2 regions of the Aquabacterium sp. TM01 genome follow, and region 2 is predicted to be linked to the other one. Evidence: predicted binding sites of a transcription regulator. Region 2 holds the regulator's gene; the other holds the start of a gene.
The links. Region 2 encodes HrcA, which represses chaperone genes, less so after heat shock. Its sites were predicted from a motif close to TTAGCACTCNNNNNNNNNGAGTGCTAA; they were not measured.
Positions count from the first base shown of each region.

Region 1: a site for HrcA is predicted at 3,354-3,380, ahead of rpoH (RNA polymerase sigma factor RpoH). Genes of this name have one in related genera too.

Region 1 is NZ_AP046529.1:3,344,162-3,351,954, reverse strand. Features, by position in the region: gene tal (transaldolase) at 1-664, shown strand, start outside; gene pgi (glucose-6-phosphate isomerase) at 682-2,328, shown strand; gene rpoH (RNA polymerase sigma factor RpoH) at 2,393-3,319, opposite strand; gene AC3WW4_RS15450 (methyl-accepting chemotaxis protein) at 3,648-4,193, opposite strand; gene AC3WW4_RS15445 (TonB-dependent receptor plug domain-containing protein) at 4,482-6,434, shown strand; gene AC3WW4_RS15440 (TonB-dependent receptor plug domain-containing protein) at 6,514-7,793, shown strand, end outside.
Region 2 is NZ_AP046529.1:3,034,282-3,042,074, forward strand. Features, by position in the region: gene AC3WW4_RS14030 (L,D-transpeptidase family protein) at 1-1,245, opposite strand, end outside; tRNA gene AC3WW4_RS14035 (tRNA-Ile) at 1,331-1,407, opposite strand; gene AC3WW4_RS14040 (NADP(H)-dependent aldo-keto reductase) at 1,560-2,609, shown strand; gene hrcA (heat-inducible transcriptional repressor HrcA) at 2,653-3,672, opposite strand; gene AC3WW4_RS14050 (NAD kinase) at 3,767-4,669, shown strand; gene recN (DNA repair protein RecN) at 4,674-6,425, shown strand; gene rapZ (RNase adapter RapZ) at 6,422-7,360, shown strand; gene AC3WW4_RS14065 (SDR family oxidoreductase) at 7,374-7,793, opposite strand, start outside.

The DNA.
Region 1 (7,793 bases), 310 kb from region 2:
GAGCTTTGACACCGAGGCCACGCTGGTGCGGGCGCGGCGCCTGATCGCCCTGTACGAAGCGGCCGGCGTTGCCCGCGCCCGTGTGCTGATCAAGATTGCCGCCACCTGGGAAGGCATCCAGGCCGCCCGCGTGCTGGAGCAAGAGGGCATTCACTGCAACCTGACGCTGCTGTTCGCCTTTGCGCAGGCGCGGGCCTGTGGCGACGCCAGCGTCCGGCTGATCTCGCCCTTCGTGGGCCGCATCTACGACTGGTACAAGAAGTCGGCCGGTGCCGCCTGGGACGAGACCGCGCAGGCCGGTGTCAACGACCCGGGCGTGCAGTCGGTCAGCCGCATCTACAGCTACTACAAGGCCCATGGGGTGCGCACCGAGGTGATGGGGGCGAGCTTCCGCAATGTGGGGCAGATTCTGGCCCTGGCCGGTTGCGATCTGTTGACCATCAGCCCGGACCTGCTGGCGCAGTTGCAGGCCAGCGAGGCCCCGGTGGTGCGTCAGTTGGTGTCCCCCACCCACGTGGAGGCCGCCGAGGCGCCCTTGAGCGAGGCGGCCTTCCGCTACGCGCTCAACGACGATGCGATGGCCACCGAGAAGCTGGCCGAGGGCATCCGCGCGTTCGCCGTCGATGCGGGCAAGCTGGACGCCCTGATCGAGGCGCAGCGCTGAGCGGGGAGAGTGAGAGCATGACGTCTCCCCGTTGTGACCAGACCGTGGCTTGGGCGGCCTTGCATGGGCATTACCAGGCCCATGGGGCCACGCTGGACCTGCGCACCCTGTTTGCCGACGACCCGCGCCGCGTGGAGGCCCTGACCTTCGAGGCGCCCGAGGTGGTGGTGGACCTGTCAAGGGTGCACTGGGACGTGGCCACGCGTCGCCACCTGCTGGACCTGGCGCACGAGTGCCGGCTCACCGAGCGGCGCGACGCGATGTTGCGCGGTGAGCTGGTCAATGGCTCCGAGGGGAGGGCGGTGCTGCATACGGCCCTGCGCGCGCCACGCGGCCAGGGCCCGTTCAGCGACGAGGTGCACGCGGTGCTCGACCAGATGCTGGCCTTCGCCGATGGGGTGGCAGCCAGCGCCGGTGGGCCGAACCCGGGCGACATCCACGATGTGGTGAACATCGGCATCGGCGGCTCCGACCTGGGGCCGCAGATGGTGGTGATGGCGCTGGAAGCCTTTGCCAACCCGCGCCTGCGCTGCCATTTCGTCTCGAACATCGATGGTCAGGACCTGGCGGGCGTGTTGCGGCAGGTTGACCCGAAGCACACACTGTTCATCGTGGCGTCCAAGACCTTCTCGACGCAAGAGACCATGGTGAACGCACGCACGGCGCGCCAGTGGTTTCTGGACCAAGGTGGCACGGACATTGCCCGCCACTTTGTGGCCACGACCTCGAATGTCGAGGCCGCCGCCGCCTTTGGCATCACCCGTACCTTCGGATTCTGGGACTGGGTGGGCGGGCGGTTTTCGCTGTGGTCGGCCATTGGCTTGCCCATTGCGCTGGCGCTGGGTAGTCGGCATTTTCGCGCGCTGCTTGATGGCGCCCACGCGATGGACCGGCACTTTGCGTCGGCCCCGTCCGAGGCGAACCTGCCGCTGTGGCTGGGCCTGATGGACGTCTGGAATCGCAACTTCAAGGGCTACACCAGCCGCTGCGTGGCACCGTATCACCATGGGTTGCGCCGTTTGCCAGCCTATTTGCAGCAGCTGGTGATGGAGAGCAATGGCAAGGGCGTGGACCGTCATGGGCAGCCGCTCACCTATGCCACCAGTGAGGTGGTGTGGGGCGAGCCGGGCGTCAACGGCCAGCATGCGTTTTTCCAGCTGCTGCACCAGGGCACCGATGTGATCCCGGTGGAGTTCATCCTCTTCAAGGGCCTGCCCCTGCGCGATGCCGGGCAGCTGTCACCCGCCGTGCAGGAGATGCTGCACCGTCAGCACCAGATGTTGCTGGCCAACGGGCTGGCGCAGGCTCAGGCGCTGATGTGGGGCAAGACCACCGAACAGGCTGCGCATGAGGTGGCACCGACCGCCTCGAAAGATGTGCCGCCCCAGGTCATTGCGCGCCATCGCACATTTCCGGGTAACCGCCCCAGCCTGACGATGGTGATCGACGCGCTGACCCCGCGCTCTCTGGGCGCCCTGATCGCGCTGCACGAGCACCGGGTGCTCGTGAGTGGCGCCCTGTGGGGCATCAACTCCTTTGACCAATGGGGCGTGGAGTTGGGCAAGGCGATGAGCAACGACCTGCTGCCGCGTCTGGACAGCGGTGATGTGAGCGGCTTGGATCCGGCCACGGCGGCGATGATCGCGCGGCTGCGCGGCGCCTGAATCAGGCCCACCCCAGCCGTGACAGCAAGTGCGCCAGCTCGCAGGCTGGCGCTGCTGCGCTGGATCAGGCGTCGACGACCTCGGTGAGGGCCTTGCGCATTTTCTTCATGGCGGCCACCTCGATCTGACGGATGCGTTCGGCGCTGACGCCGTACTCGGCGGCCAGCTCGTGCAAGGTCATGCCGCCCGAACCGTCGTCATTGACCTGCAGCCAGCGCTCTTCCACGATGCGGCGGCTGCGGGCGTCCAGCTGGTCGAGCGCCAGGGCGATGCCATCGCTGGCCAGCCAGTCGCGGCGATGGGCTTCGATCACGCGGGTCGGCTCATGCACTTCGTCGGCCAAGTAGGCCAGCGGGGCCACAGGGGCATCTCCGTCGTCATCGGTGGGGGCTTCCAGGGCCACATCACCGCCGGCCATGCGGGTTTCCATCTCGATGACGTCTTCCGGGCGCACGTTGAGCTCGGTGGCCATGCGCTGGATGTCGTGTTCGGACAGGCAGGCCCGGCCCACGTTCACCGCGTCGGCTTCACCCTTGAACTGGTGCTTGAGCGAGCGCAGGTTGAAAAACAGCTTGCGCTGCGCCTTGGTGGTGGCCACCTTGACCATGCGCCAGTTTTTCAGGATGTATTCGTGGATCTCGGCCTTGATCCAGTGCATGGCGTAGCTCACCAAGCGCACACCTTGATCCGGATCGAAGCGCTTGACGGCCTTCATCAAGCCGACGTTGCCTTCCTGGATCAGGTCGCCTTGCGGCAGGCCGTAGCCCAGGTACTGACGGGAGATGGACACGACCAGACGCAGGTGCGAGAGCACCAGCTTGGAGGCGGCTTGCAGGTCCTGCTGGTCACGCAGACGACGCGCCAGGGACTGCTCCTCGTCGGCCTCCAGCATGGGGATGGCCTGGACCGAGCGGATGTACGCGTCCAAGTTGCCCAGTGAGGGCACCACACTCCAAGGGTCACGGGGGGCAAGGGCGGTCGTCAGGGTCATGGCTGGTCCTTTCGTGGATCCTTCTCGGGCAATGTTAGCACTCGTAGGGTCAGAGTGCTAAAGCGTGCCAAAGTTCCCAGGCGCAGTGTGGTATTTTGCATTTGAACAAATGTTTATGATGGAAACGTGACCACTTTCAGCAGACTCAATCTGCGCAGCGGGCCAGGTGCCCATTACCAGCTGATCGCCAAGTTGGCGCACGGTGAGGTGGTGCGCACCGTGACCGCGCAGCCCAAATGAGTGCAGGTGCGCACCGACGCAGGCGTGCAGGGCTGGGTGGCGCGCAGCCTCGTGTGGGGGTGGTGAGGCGGGCGGGATCAGGCGCGGCTCACCGCCCCGTGTCCGCGGCCGTCAACTGGAACAGCCGCACCAGCTCCGCCAAGCGGCGGGCCTGATGCTGCAGGCTTTCGGCCGCCGCGGCGCTTTCTTCCACCAGGGCGGCGTTCTGCGGCGTGCTGCGGTCGAGCTCGCTGACGGCGTCGTTGACCCGGTCGATGCCATCGGTCTGTTCTTGCGTGGAGGCGCCGATCTCGTGGATCAGGTCGGACATGTTCTTTACCTGCGTGACGATGTCGTCCATGGTGGCGCCGGCATCGTTGACGAGTTGGGTGCCCAGTTCGACCTTGGTGACGCTGTCGCCGATCAGGGATTTGATCTCCCGGGCGGCTTCGGCGCTGCGTTGGGCCAGGCTGCGCACCTCGGAGGCGACCTCCTTTTGCTGCTCGACCTCGCTGGTACTCAGCACCACGTCGCGGATGGCGATGGCGCGGTCGTGCGCCGAGCCGCGGAAGTTGATGGCGTAGCGCTGGAGGTCGGTGTGTTCGTCGCTGTTGGCGTGCAGGGCGGCGTTGATGACACTCACCTGCTTGCCCACGGATAACTGCTGAAGATTCGTGGTTGGTGGGATTGAATTCGGAGAACGTGAGCGGGGTTTCGGTTTGAAACGGAGATGAATTCGCGTTGACGCCGTTTTGAGTCGGCATCGGTTGAGGTGAAGCGTGTCAATCTTCACACTGTCACGAGGGCATGCCCTGCCCACGCTTTCTCGGCGGCCGTCGTCATGAGGCGATACCCCCATGCGCATAATAGCGGGCGTGCAGTAAACGGGTGTGAGATGGTTGCGTTGCCAGGATGTCGGATTCGGAAGGTGTGCCAGGGCGTGATGCTGGGCTTGTCAATGGCAGGTCTGGCAGGCTTGCGCGCGCAGGCCGGCGAGCGAGCCCCCACAGAGGAAGACTATTTCGCCCAGGTGCCGGTGGTGCTGACCGCCAGCCGGCTCGATCAGCCGCTCAACGAAGCGCCTGGCGCCATGACGGTGATCGACCGTGACACGATCCGCCAGTCGGGGGCGCGCACCGTGGCCGAGCTGCTGCGCCTGGTGCCCGGTTACGTGCTGGGTGGGTGGAACGGCGCCAATCCGCTGGCGTCGTACCACGTGGCCCTGGATGATTTTGGTGGGCGCAATCTGGTGCTGATCGACGGTCGGTCGGTGTATGCCAGCAGCTACCTGGGGGACACCCACTACGGCATGATGGGCGTGCTGTTGCCGGACATTGAACGCATCGAGGTGCTGCGTGGGGCCAACTCTGCGGCCTACGGTGCCAACGCGATGTTCGGGGTCATCAACATCATTACCCGGCACAGTGCCGACACCGTGGGTGGTGCCGCCGCGCTCTCGGTGGGTGACAACGGCATCCGCGACACTTATGCTCGCCTGGGTGTGGGCACCGGGGCGAACAACGTGCGGCTGTCGGTGGGCGAGCAGCGCGACCGGGGCTACTTGAACGCTTTCGATGACAAGCGCCTGGGTCAGGTGCATGTGCGTGCGGATCTGCAGCCCTCACTGGCCGATGACGTGATGGTCTCGCTGGGGGTGTCAGAGTTGCTGGCCGGAGAAGGCTATTCGGCCACACACGAAAGTAATCCCTTTCATCAGCTTCGTTCCCGTACGAGCCACGCACAGGTGGAATGGCGACGTCAACTCGATGACCGCAACGCGTTGCAGGTGTCCGTCAATTACATGGAAGACCGCCGGTGGGAGCCAGTGACCCTGAAGCCTGTTCCATCGGTCTCTCTGGATGTGGATTACGGCACCTGGGGGCAGCGCAACAACGTGGAGGTGCAACAGCAGACCGTCTGGAGCCCTGCCTGGCGCACCCTGGTGGGGGTGGGGTACAAGGGCGAGCGGGCACGCTCGGACACGATGTATTACGGCCAGGGCTGGGTCTCGGTGGGGGAGGCCCGTCTGTTCGGCACGGCAGAGTGGCGTGTGAACCCGGCGTGGCTGCTCAATGCCGGACTGTTTGTGGGGGACCACACGCTGGCCGGCACCTATACCGCGCCGCGCCTGATGGTCAACTGGCTGGCGACGCCCCATCAGACCTGGCGCATGGGCGTGACCGAGTCGATGCGCGCCCCCGGTCTGTCTGAGTACAAGAGCGATGTTCGCGTCTATCTGCCCGGTACGCCCTACTTCTCGCGCCCCTATGCCGCCAGTGGGACGGTGCAGCCCGAGACTTTGATCAGTCAGGAAATCGGGTATCTGGGGCGCTGGCCTGAAGCGCAGGTGACCTTGGATGCGCGCCTGTACCGCGAGCGCATGCGCGATGTGGTTGTGGACGATGATGGCGAGGGCGCGACCTTGCTGCCGAACCAGCTGGGCGCGCCGGCCAAAGATTTTGTCAACCGCCATGCGCTGACGCTGGTGGGGCTGGAGTATCAGTTGCGCTGGAAGGCCACGCCCCACACGGAGCTGTGGCTGAATCAGAATTTCTCGCGCATGAAGTGGGACGCCCCCGACTATGAGGCCAAGGCGGAGCGTCGTCCACCTCGGCATGTCACCACCGTGGCCTTGTTTCAGAAACTGCCTGACAACTGGCAGATCAGCGTGCTGCACGAGCGTGTGGGCTCGATGACCTTGCGCACGAAGTCAGACTGGATGGCGGCGACACACCGCACGGACATTCGCCTGGCGCGCACCTTCCGTTGGGAGGGCTACAAAGCCGAGGCCGCCTTCACGGTGCAGTCTGTGGAAGGGGATCAGCTGTTCTTCGAACCCCAGCGCAACTACCGGCGTGGTCGTCAGGGGTTCTTGACCTTGCAGCTGGAAATGTGAGCAATCGTTCTCGCCATCCCTGATGTGGGCACGAGCGCGTCACGCTCATAATTGCGGACGTGTGGTGAATGGGTGTGTGATGGTGTCGTTTCCGGTCTTTCGTGTTCGCCAGGTGTGCCAAAGCCTGGGGCTGGGCTTGGCCCTGGTGGGGTTCACTGGCGTCGGCGCGCGTGCGGCTGAGCGGGCACCGACGGAAGAGGACTACTTTGCCCATGTGCCGGTGGTGTTGACGGCCAGCCGGCTGGATCAGCCGCTCAACGAGGCACCGGGGGCCATTACCGTCATCGATCGGCACACGATCCGCTTGTCGGGTGCGCGCACCTTGGTCGAGGTGATGCGGCTGGTGCCAGGTTATCTGGCGGGGGGCTGGAATGGGGCCAACCCGGTGGCGGCGTACCACATCCCGATCGATGACTACGGGACGCGTAATCTGGTGCTGATCGACGGTCGATCGGTGTATGCCACCAGTTATCTGGGCGACACGCACCGGGGCATGATGGACGTGATGCTGGAGGACATCGAGCGCATTGAGGTGCTGCGCGGTGCCAATTCGGCGGCCTACGGTGCCAACGCCATGTTCGGGGTCATCAACATCATCACCCGGCACAGTGCCGACACGGTCGGTGGTGAGGTCTCGGTGACCTCGGGCGACAACGGCATCCGAGAGCGACGTGCCCGCATCGGGGTCGGTGATGAAACTGCCAGCTTCCGCCTGTCGGTGGGCGAGCAGCGCGACTCGGGCTACATCAATGCCTATGACGACCGACGCCTGGGACAGGCCAACCTGAGGGCCGATTTCAAGCCGTCAGTGGCTGATGATGTGATGGTGGCGATGGGGGTGTCGTATCTGGATGCGGGGGAGGGTTATTCTGCGACAGACCAGGGCAACCCATTTCACACGGTCCATACCCGGGACACACATGTGCAGACGGAATGGCGTCGGCAACTGAGTGATGTGGACGAACTGAAGGTCTCCGCCAACTTCATGGAAGACCGGTTGCAGGATGTCGCGCCAGTGCCCGGCGTTCCCGGGGTGGTGATGGACTACAGCGGTGCGGGGCATCGATACAACGCGGAGGTTCAGTACAAGACGACGTTGTCCGACCATCTGCGGGCGGTGATCGGGATGGGCTACAAGGAGGAGAAGGCACAGTCCTACCCGCTCTACGCCACGAATGATTGGGTCGCTTTCAGCGAAAGTCGGGTTTTCGGGACGGTGGAATGGCGAGCGACGCCGCAGTGGTTGATCAACACGGGATTGTTTGTGGGGCACCACAGCCGCGCAGACGCCTATTTCGCCCCCAGGTTCATGGTGAACTGGTTGCCCTCTGCCGAACACACGTTCCGGGTCGGGGTGAC
Region 2 (7,793 bases):
AGCCGGGGTGTGGTGGAGGTAGATGTTGTCGTGGTTCGGGAAAACGAACTTGATGTCGCCGAGGGCATTCTGGGGGCCGGGCCGTTGCCGAATGCGCCAACCCCCGTGAAGGACGGCATCCAAGTGCGCTGGCGCCAAGGTGGTGACCGCCTGACCACTGGGCGTCACAAACTCAAAGCCCTGCTCCCGGAAATAGGCAGGATCGCGCCGGATCTTGGGCACGGTTTCCGCGCGGGCGATCGATGGCGGCACGTTCCAGTAAGGACTGAACTCGATGTAGCGCATGTCTGCATCGAACAGCGGCGTGTGGGTGTCCAGCGCCTTGCCCACGATCACCCTCATCGTCAACTGAACATTCACCTGCTCATCTCGCACCTCATATGCACGCAAGACGAACTCCGGCACATTGACGACGATCATGCGCGGCGCATTCAACAATGGTGTCCAGCGCAGTCGCTCCAGAGACAGCTCAATCTGCCGCACGCGCTCGGCAGGTGTCACGTTCAGTTGTTGCAGCGTGCCACGGCCCAGCACGCCATCGGGTGCCAGGCCATGGCGCGCCTGAAACGCCTGCAAGCCCGTCAGCAGCAAGCCGCCGAAACGCTCAGGCACGGGCGTCCCGACAGGGAGGTCGCCCAGGGCTTCCAGGCGCTGCGCCAGTTGCACCAGGCCCGCATAGGCCTGCCCTGTCTCCAGCTTGCGGCGCGGCAAGGGCGGCAGAGGCGCCTGCCAGGCGGGATGATCGGCCAGCGCCCGGTATTGGGCCAGCGCCTGGCGCAACTCACGGTACATCGGCAATCGAGGCACCACTTCGCGCAGGGCTTCGGATAGGCGACGCCCGGCAACGGCCTCACGCACGAAGGCGTTGGCATCAAACGGCGCATGCAGTGGCACGTCAAAGTCGGCGTGAATCTGGCGTGGGTCGATCCGCCCGTTGTGCAGGTCAGTCAGGTAGCGTTGGAGTGCCGACGTCAGCGCGGCATCCAGCGCTCCCGACTCCGCATCGGACAGCACCGCCCCTTGCTGAGCGGCGCTCAACTGCGCGTCCAGCAGAGCTGCCTGGTAGTCAGCAGGGTTCAGGCCCTCGTCGGCAGCAGACAGCAGGCTGTCAACCGCCTGCCGGGCTTCGGCCGTTGGCCTCCCTGCGTTGAACCAGAGCTGCGCCTCATCGGCCAGTGCCGGGCCCGCCGCAAAGGCGACGACCAGCAGGAGAGATCGAAACCACTTCGACACCATCGTCACCATCGTCACCAACCATCTTGACCCACAGCGGCGACCTGCGACGCCAACAAAAAAAACCAACCCCCGAAAGAGGTTGGTTTTCTCAATTTGGTAGGCCGTGTTGGACTTGAACCAACGACCAAAGGATTATGAGTCCTCTGCTCTAACCAACTGAGCTAACGGCCCCCTGCCTTGCACAACAAGGAATCCGCGATTGTAGGGCCTGCCCGCGTGCCCATTGCTGCCCCACCTCCCTCGAAACCAGCGCCCCCGCCTCGGATTTCCAGCATGGCCTACGATGAAGACTCACCCCTGTCCTCATCCCCCTGGAGCCCCCCATGCAATACCGCCCCCTTGGCCGCACCGGCCTCAACGTGAGTGCCATCGCACTGGGCACCATGACCTGGGGTGAGCAAAACACCGAGGCCGAAGCCCATGCGCAACTCGACTTCGCGCTGGACGCCGGCATCAACCTGATCGACACCGCCGAAATGTACCCGGTGCCGCCCCGCCCTGACACCCAGGGCCGCACCGAGCAGTACATCGGCACCTGGCTGCGCAAGACGGGCCGGCGCCACGAAATCATCCTGGCCACCAAGGCCACCGGCCCCGCCCGCCAGGCCGCACGCCCCAGCCATGTGCGGGGCGGCCGCCTGCTGCACACCCGCGAGAACCTGTTCGAAGCGGTCAACCTGAGCCTGCAGCGCCTGCAGACAGACCACATCGACCTGTACCAGTTGCACTGGCCCGACCGCTCCACCAACACCTTCGGCCAGCTCGGCTTCAGCCACGTCAAAGAAGAAGAGACCACGCCGATCGCAGAAACGCTGGCCGCGCTGCAAGAGCTGGTGCAGGCCGGCAAGATCCGGCACGTGGCTGTCTCCAACGAAACCCCTTGGGGCCTGAGCCGCTTTTTGCACCTGGCCGAGGCCCGCGCCCTGCCCCGCGTCGCCAGCATCCAGAACCCCTACAGCCTGCTCAACCGCAGCTTTGAAATCGGCCTGGCCGAGATGTCCTTGCGTGAAGACGTGGGGCTGCTGGCTTACTCGCCGCTGGGCTTTGGCGTCTTGAGTGGCAAGTACCTGGCCGGGCAACGCCCCGAGGGCGGCCGCCTCAGCCTGTTCGAGCGCTTCAGCCGCTACAGCAACGACAACGCCGAACGCGCCACCTACGAGTATGTGAGCCTGTTCCGCCGCCACGGCATCGACCCGGCGCAGGGCGCGCTGGCCTTCGTCAACAGCCGTGCCTTCGTCACCAGCAACATCATCGGCGCGACCTCGCTGGCGCAACTGCGCAGCAACATCGACAGCCTGACTGTGACGCTGTCGCCCGAGGTGCTCGAAGGCATCGAGGCCATCCACCAGCGCTATCCCAACCCGGCGCCCTGAACGAGCCCTGAGCCCACCTCGAGCGAACGCGCCGGCGTCGTGCTTACTTCTGGCTCAGCGCGTTGCTGACCAGCCGCGAAGTGATGTCCACGATCTGGATCATGCGGTCGTAGGCCATGCGGGTGGGACCGATCACGCCCAGCGTGCCGACCACCTGGCCGTGGATCTCATACGGGGCCGAGACCACCGACAGTTCCTCGAACGGCACCACCTGGCTCTCGCCCCCAATGTAGATGCGCACGCCATCGGCGCGGCTGGAGCCATCGAGCAGGCGCATCAACTGCGTCTTCTGCTCGAACAAGTCGAACATGCGGCGCAGCGAGCCCAGGTCGTGCGAGAAGTCTTCCACCGTCAGCAGGTTGCGCTCGCCCGACAACACCAACTGGTCGCTGCTTTCGGCCAGGGCCTCGCCACCAGCCTGCACCGCCGCCTGCATCAGGGTGGCGATGTCGCCGCGCAACTGATCGACTTCAGAGCGCAGACGCTCGCGCATCTCTTCAATGGTCAGCCCCGAGTAATGGGCGTTGAGGATGTTGCTGGCTTCCACCAGTTGCGACTGGCTGAAGTCGTCGGCGGTGAAGATGACGCGGTTTTGCACATCGCCATCGGGCGAAACCAGGATCACCAGCACGCGCTTGTCACCCAGGCGCAAAAACTCAATGTGTCGGAACACCGAGGCCTTGCGCGGCGCCGTGACCACGCCCACAAAGTGCGAAAGGCTGGAGAGGAGGTTGGCCGCATTGGCGATGACGCGCTGCGGCTGGTCGGGTTGCAACTGCCCGTGCGCCTCGCTGCTCAGTTCACCCATGCCCTGAGGGCGAGCAGTCAGCATCGTGTCCACAAACAGGCGGTAGCCCTTAGGAGTGGGAACGCGGCCGGCCGAGGTGTGGGGGCTGACGATCAGGCCCAGCTCTTCCAGGTCGGCCATGACGTTGCGGATGGTGGCTGCCGACAAGTCCAGGCCCGACGCGCGTGACAAGGTGCGAGAGCCAACAGGTTGGCCATCGGCAATGTAGCGCTCGACCAGCGCTTTCAACAGGATCTTGGCACGGTCATCCAGCATGGGTGTCTCATTCTAGTTCTGGGCCGCGTGTTTGACGCCGCCCGCTCAGGGGAATGACCTAATTTGTCACATCCGCTGTGGTGTAATTCTTCGCATGCCGAGTTCGCCTTCCTGTCGCTTCCGTCACGCCGCCCTGGTGGGCAAATACCAGGCCCGCGGCATCCGCCCGATCCTGGAAGATGTGGCGCATCTGCTGGCCCGCGCTGGCCTGGACGTGTCGCTGGAGAGCGAGACCGCTCTCAACACCGGCATGACCGAGTACCCGGCCTTGAACATCAAGGAGATCGGTCAGCAATGCGACGTGGCCGTGGTCCTGGGCGGAGACGGCACCATGCTTGCCATCGCCCGCGAACTGGCCCCCTTCAACATCCCGCTGATCGGGATCAACCAGGGCCGCCTGGGCTTCATCACCGACCTGCCCCTGAAAGACGTAGGCACCACCCTGCCCCTGATGCTGCGCGGGGAGTACGAAGAAGAGCGCCGCGCCATGCTGGCCGGTGCCGTGCTGCGCCCGATCCGGGGCGATGGCTTCGAGACCATCTACGAAGGCTTTGCCATCAATGAGGTGCTGGTGAGTCGTGGCGCCACCGCCAGCATGGTCGAGCTGCGTGCCGAGATCGACGGCCAGTTCGTTGCAAACTACCGCGCCGACGGCCTGCTGGTGTCCTCGCCCACGGGTTCGACCGCCTATGCGATGTCGGCCGGTGGCCCCATCATGCACCCCGGTGTGGGCGGCTGGGTGATCGTGCCGATTGCCTCGCACACCCTGTCTAACAGGCCGCTGGTGGTGTCGGACGACGTCACCATCACCATCGAGATCGTGGCCGGCAAGGATGCGGGCATGAACTTCGACATGCAAAGCCTGGCCAGCCTGCTGCACGGCGACCGCGTGATCGTGCGCCGCTCGGACCACCAGGTGCGCTTCCTGCACCCCAAGGGCTGGAGCTACTACGCGACCTTGCGCCGCAAACTGCGCTGGAATGAAGGAGTGAGTTAACACCATGCTGCGTCGCCTGACCCTGCGTGATTTCGTCATCGTGACCAGCCTGGAAGTGGACCTGGGCGGCGGCTTCACCGCGCTGACAGGCGAGACGGGCGCGGGCAAGTCCATTCTGATCGACGCCTTGCAGCTTGCCTTGGGCAGCCGTGGCGACGCCGGGGTGGTGCGCGAAGGCGCGGCGCGAGCCGACATCACCGCCGAGTTCGAACCCTCGGCGCAACTGGCCGCCCTGCTGGCGCCCTGGCTGGAAGAAGCGGGCTTTGACAACCTGGAGCCCGGCGCCCCACTGCTGCTGCGCCGCGTGGTGGACGCCCAAGGCAAGAGCCGCGCCTGGATCAACGGCTCACCCGCCACGGCCACGCAACTGCGCGAACTGGGCGAGCACCTGGTCGACATCCACGGCCAGCACGCCTGGCAAAGCCTCACCCGTGCCGACGCCGTGCGCGCTCTGGTGGATGCGCAAGCCGGCGTGGACACCCCCGCGCTGCAAGCCGCCTGGATGGCCCGCCGCGACGCCGCCCGGCGCCTGGACGAGGCCCGCGGCCAGCAGGCCGATCTGGAGCGCGAACGCGAGCGCCTGCAGTGGCAGATTGGCGAGCTGGACAAGCTCAACCCGCAGGCCGACGAGTGGGACACGCTCAACACCGAGCACAGCCGCCTGAGCCACGGCCAGGCCATTCTGGATGCTGCCCGCCGGGCGCTGGACGCCGTCTCCGAGACCGATGACAGTGCCGAGAGCCTGACCGCCCGCGCCATCGACGCGCTGGAAGACGTGGCCTCGGTGGAGCCGCACCTGGGCAACGCCCTGGAGGTGCTGCGCGAAGCCCAGGCGCAACTGCAGGATGCCGCCCGCAGCCTCAACAGCGCCTTGCACCACACCGAACTCGACCCCGACCGGCTGGCCGAACTGGATGGCCGCATGTCGATGTGGATGAGCCTGGCGCGCCGCTATCGCCGCGCTGCCCCCGAGCTGCCGGAGCTGCTGCAGAGTTGGCGCGACGAGCTGGCGAAGCTGGACGCTGCGAGCGATCTGGACAAGCTGGAGCGCGACGCCCAAGCCGCTCACCAAGCCTGGTTGAAGGTGGCGCAAACCGTGAGCCGCCAGCGCAGCGCGGCGGCCCCGGCGCTGTCTCAGGCCGTGACCGAGGCCATGCAGGAACTGGGCATGAAAGGTGGCCGCTTCGAGGTGGCGCTCACCGCGCAAAGTGAACCCCAGGCGTTTGGCCTGGAAAACATCGAGTTCCTGGTGGCCGGACACGCCGGCAGCACACCGCGCCCACTGGGCAAAGTGGCCTCGGGTGGCGAGCTGTCGCGCCTGGCGCTGGCCATTGCCGTCACCACCTCGCAGCGGAGCGACGAGCGCAGCCAGGTCGGCACCCTCATCTTCGATGAGATCGATTCGGGCGTGGGCGGGGCGGTGGCCGACACCGTGGGCCGCCTGATGCAGCGCCTGGGTCGCGACCGGCAGGTCATGGCCGTGACCCACCTGGCGCAGGTTGCCGCCTGTGCGCACCAGCATCTGGTGGTGGCCAAAGCAGTGCACGAGGGCCAGACCACCAGCAACATCCGCGAGGTGCGCGATGACGTGCGCACCACCGAAATCGCCCGCATGCTGGGCGGCCAGATCACTGACACCAGTCGCGCCCATGCGCAGGCCATGCTCACCACGGCCCACGCTCAGGATGCCCAAGACGCCGATGCTGCCGCGCCTGCAGCAAGCAAGCCATCTCGACGCCGCAAGGAGGCCGCATGAGCCAGCTCGACATCGTGTTGCTGACGGGGATCTCCGGCTCAGGCAAATCCGTGGCGCTCAATGCACTGGAAGACGCGGGCTACTTCTGCGTGGACAACCTGCCCCCTGAATTGCTGCGCGGCCTGGTCGACCTGGAAGTGCAACGTCCGCCCGAGTTGAAGCGCCGCATCGCGGTGGCCATGGATGTGCGCAGCGTGGACTCCCTGCCCCACCTCAAGCCCGTGCTCGACACCCTGCGGCAAGAGGGACTGAAGGTGCGTTCGGTGTTCCTGGATGCCAGCACCGACACGCTGGTGCGGCGCTTTTCTGAAACGCGGCGACCTCACCCCTTGCTGAAGCTGCGCCCGCAAGCGCCGGCCGAGGCACCGCGTCGACGTGCCAGTGACCAAGGTCAGTTGGCCGCCGACGAAGCCACACACGCCCTCATCGACACCATCACCATGGAGCGCGAACTGCTGGGCCCGCTGCGTGAGGTGTCCACCGTGATCGACACCAGCCTGCTGCGTCCGGCGCAGCTACGCACCTGGGTTCGCCACATCGTGGGTGCCGAGCCGGCTGCCCTGACCCTGGTGTTCGAGTCGTTCGCGTACAAGCACGGCGTGCCGATGGACGCCGACTTCGTCTTCGATGTGCGCATGCTGCCCAACCCCTTCTACCTGAAGGAGCTCAAGCCGCTGACCGGGCGTGATCAACCCGTCATCGACTACCTGGACGCCCAGCCAGAATCGGCCGAGCTGCTCGCACAGATCGAAGCGTTCTTGCTGCGCTGGCTGCCCACGCTGGAGAGCGACCAGCGCAGCTACGTGACCGTGGCCATGGGCTGCACCGGCGGCCAGCACCGCTCGGTGTACTGCGTGGAGCAGTTGGTCAAGCGTTTTGCGGCCCGCGGGGTCGTCCTGTCACGTCACCGTGAACAGGACGCCCGCAGCAGCTGATCTGCGGCGCTGTTCAGTCCTCTTTGGCGAGGGCTTCGCGCAAAGCGGTCTTCAGCTGAGCACCAATTTCCGGCTTGCCCGCAAACGGGTCAGTCGGGTTGCGCGCCTGCATCACGTCTTCCATGCGCACCTGCACCATGCCAATGGCCTTGGGATGGGTGTAGACGTAGAACTGGTTGGCCTTGATGGCGTTGAACACCAAGACAGCTGTGTCGGTGGCGGTCACCTTGCCGGACGTCACGGCCTTGGCGCTCATGGCCTGGCCAATCAGCTGGCTGGCTGTGGGCTTGGCGTCGGTGCGCAGCTCGACCGGGCGGTTGCGGTGCGACTGGTGGATGCCGGTGGGCACGAAGTATGGGCACAGCACCGAGGCGTGCACCTGGTCGGTGACGAGGGCCAGGTCCTGGTACAGGGTCTCGGACAGGCTCACCAC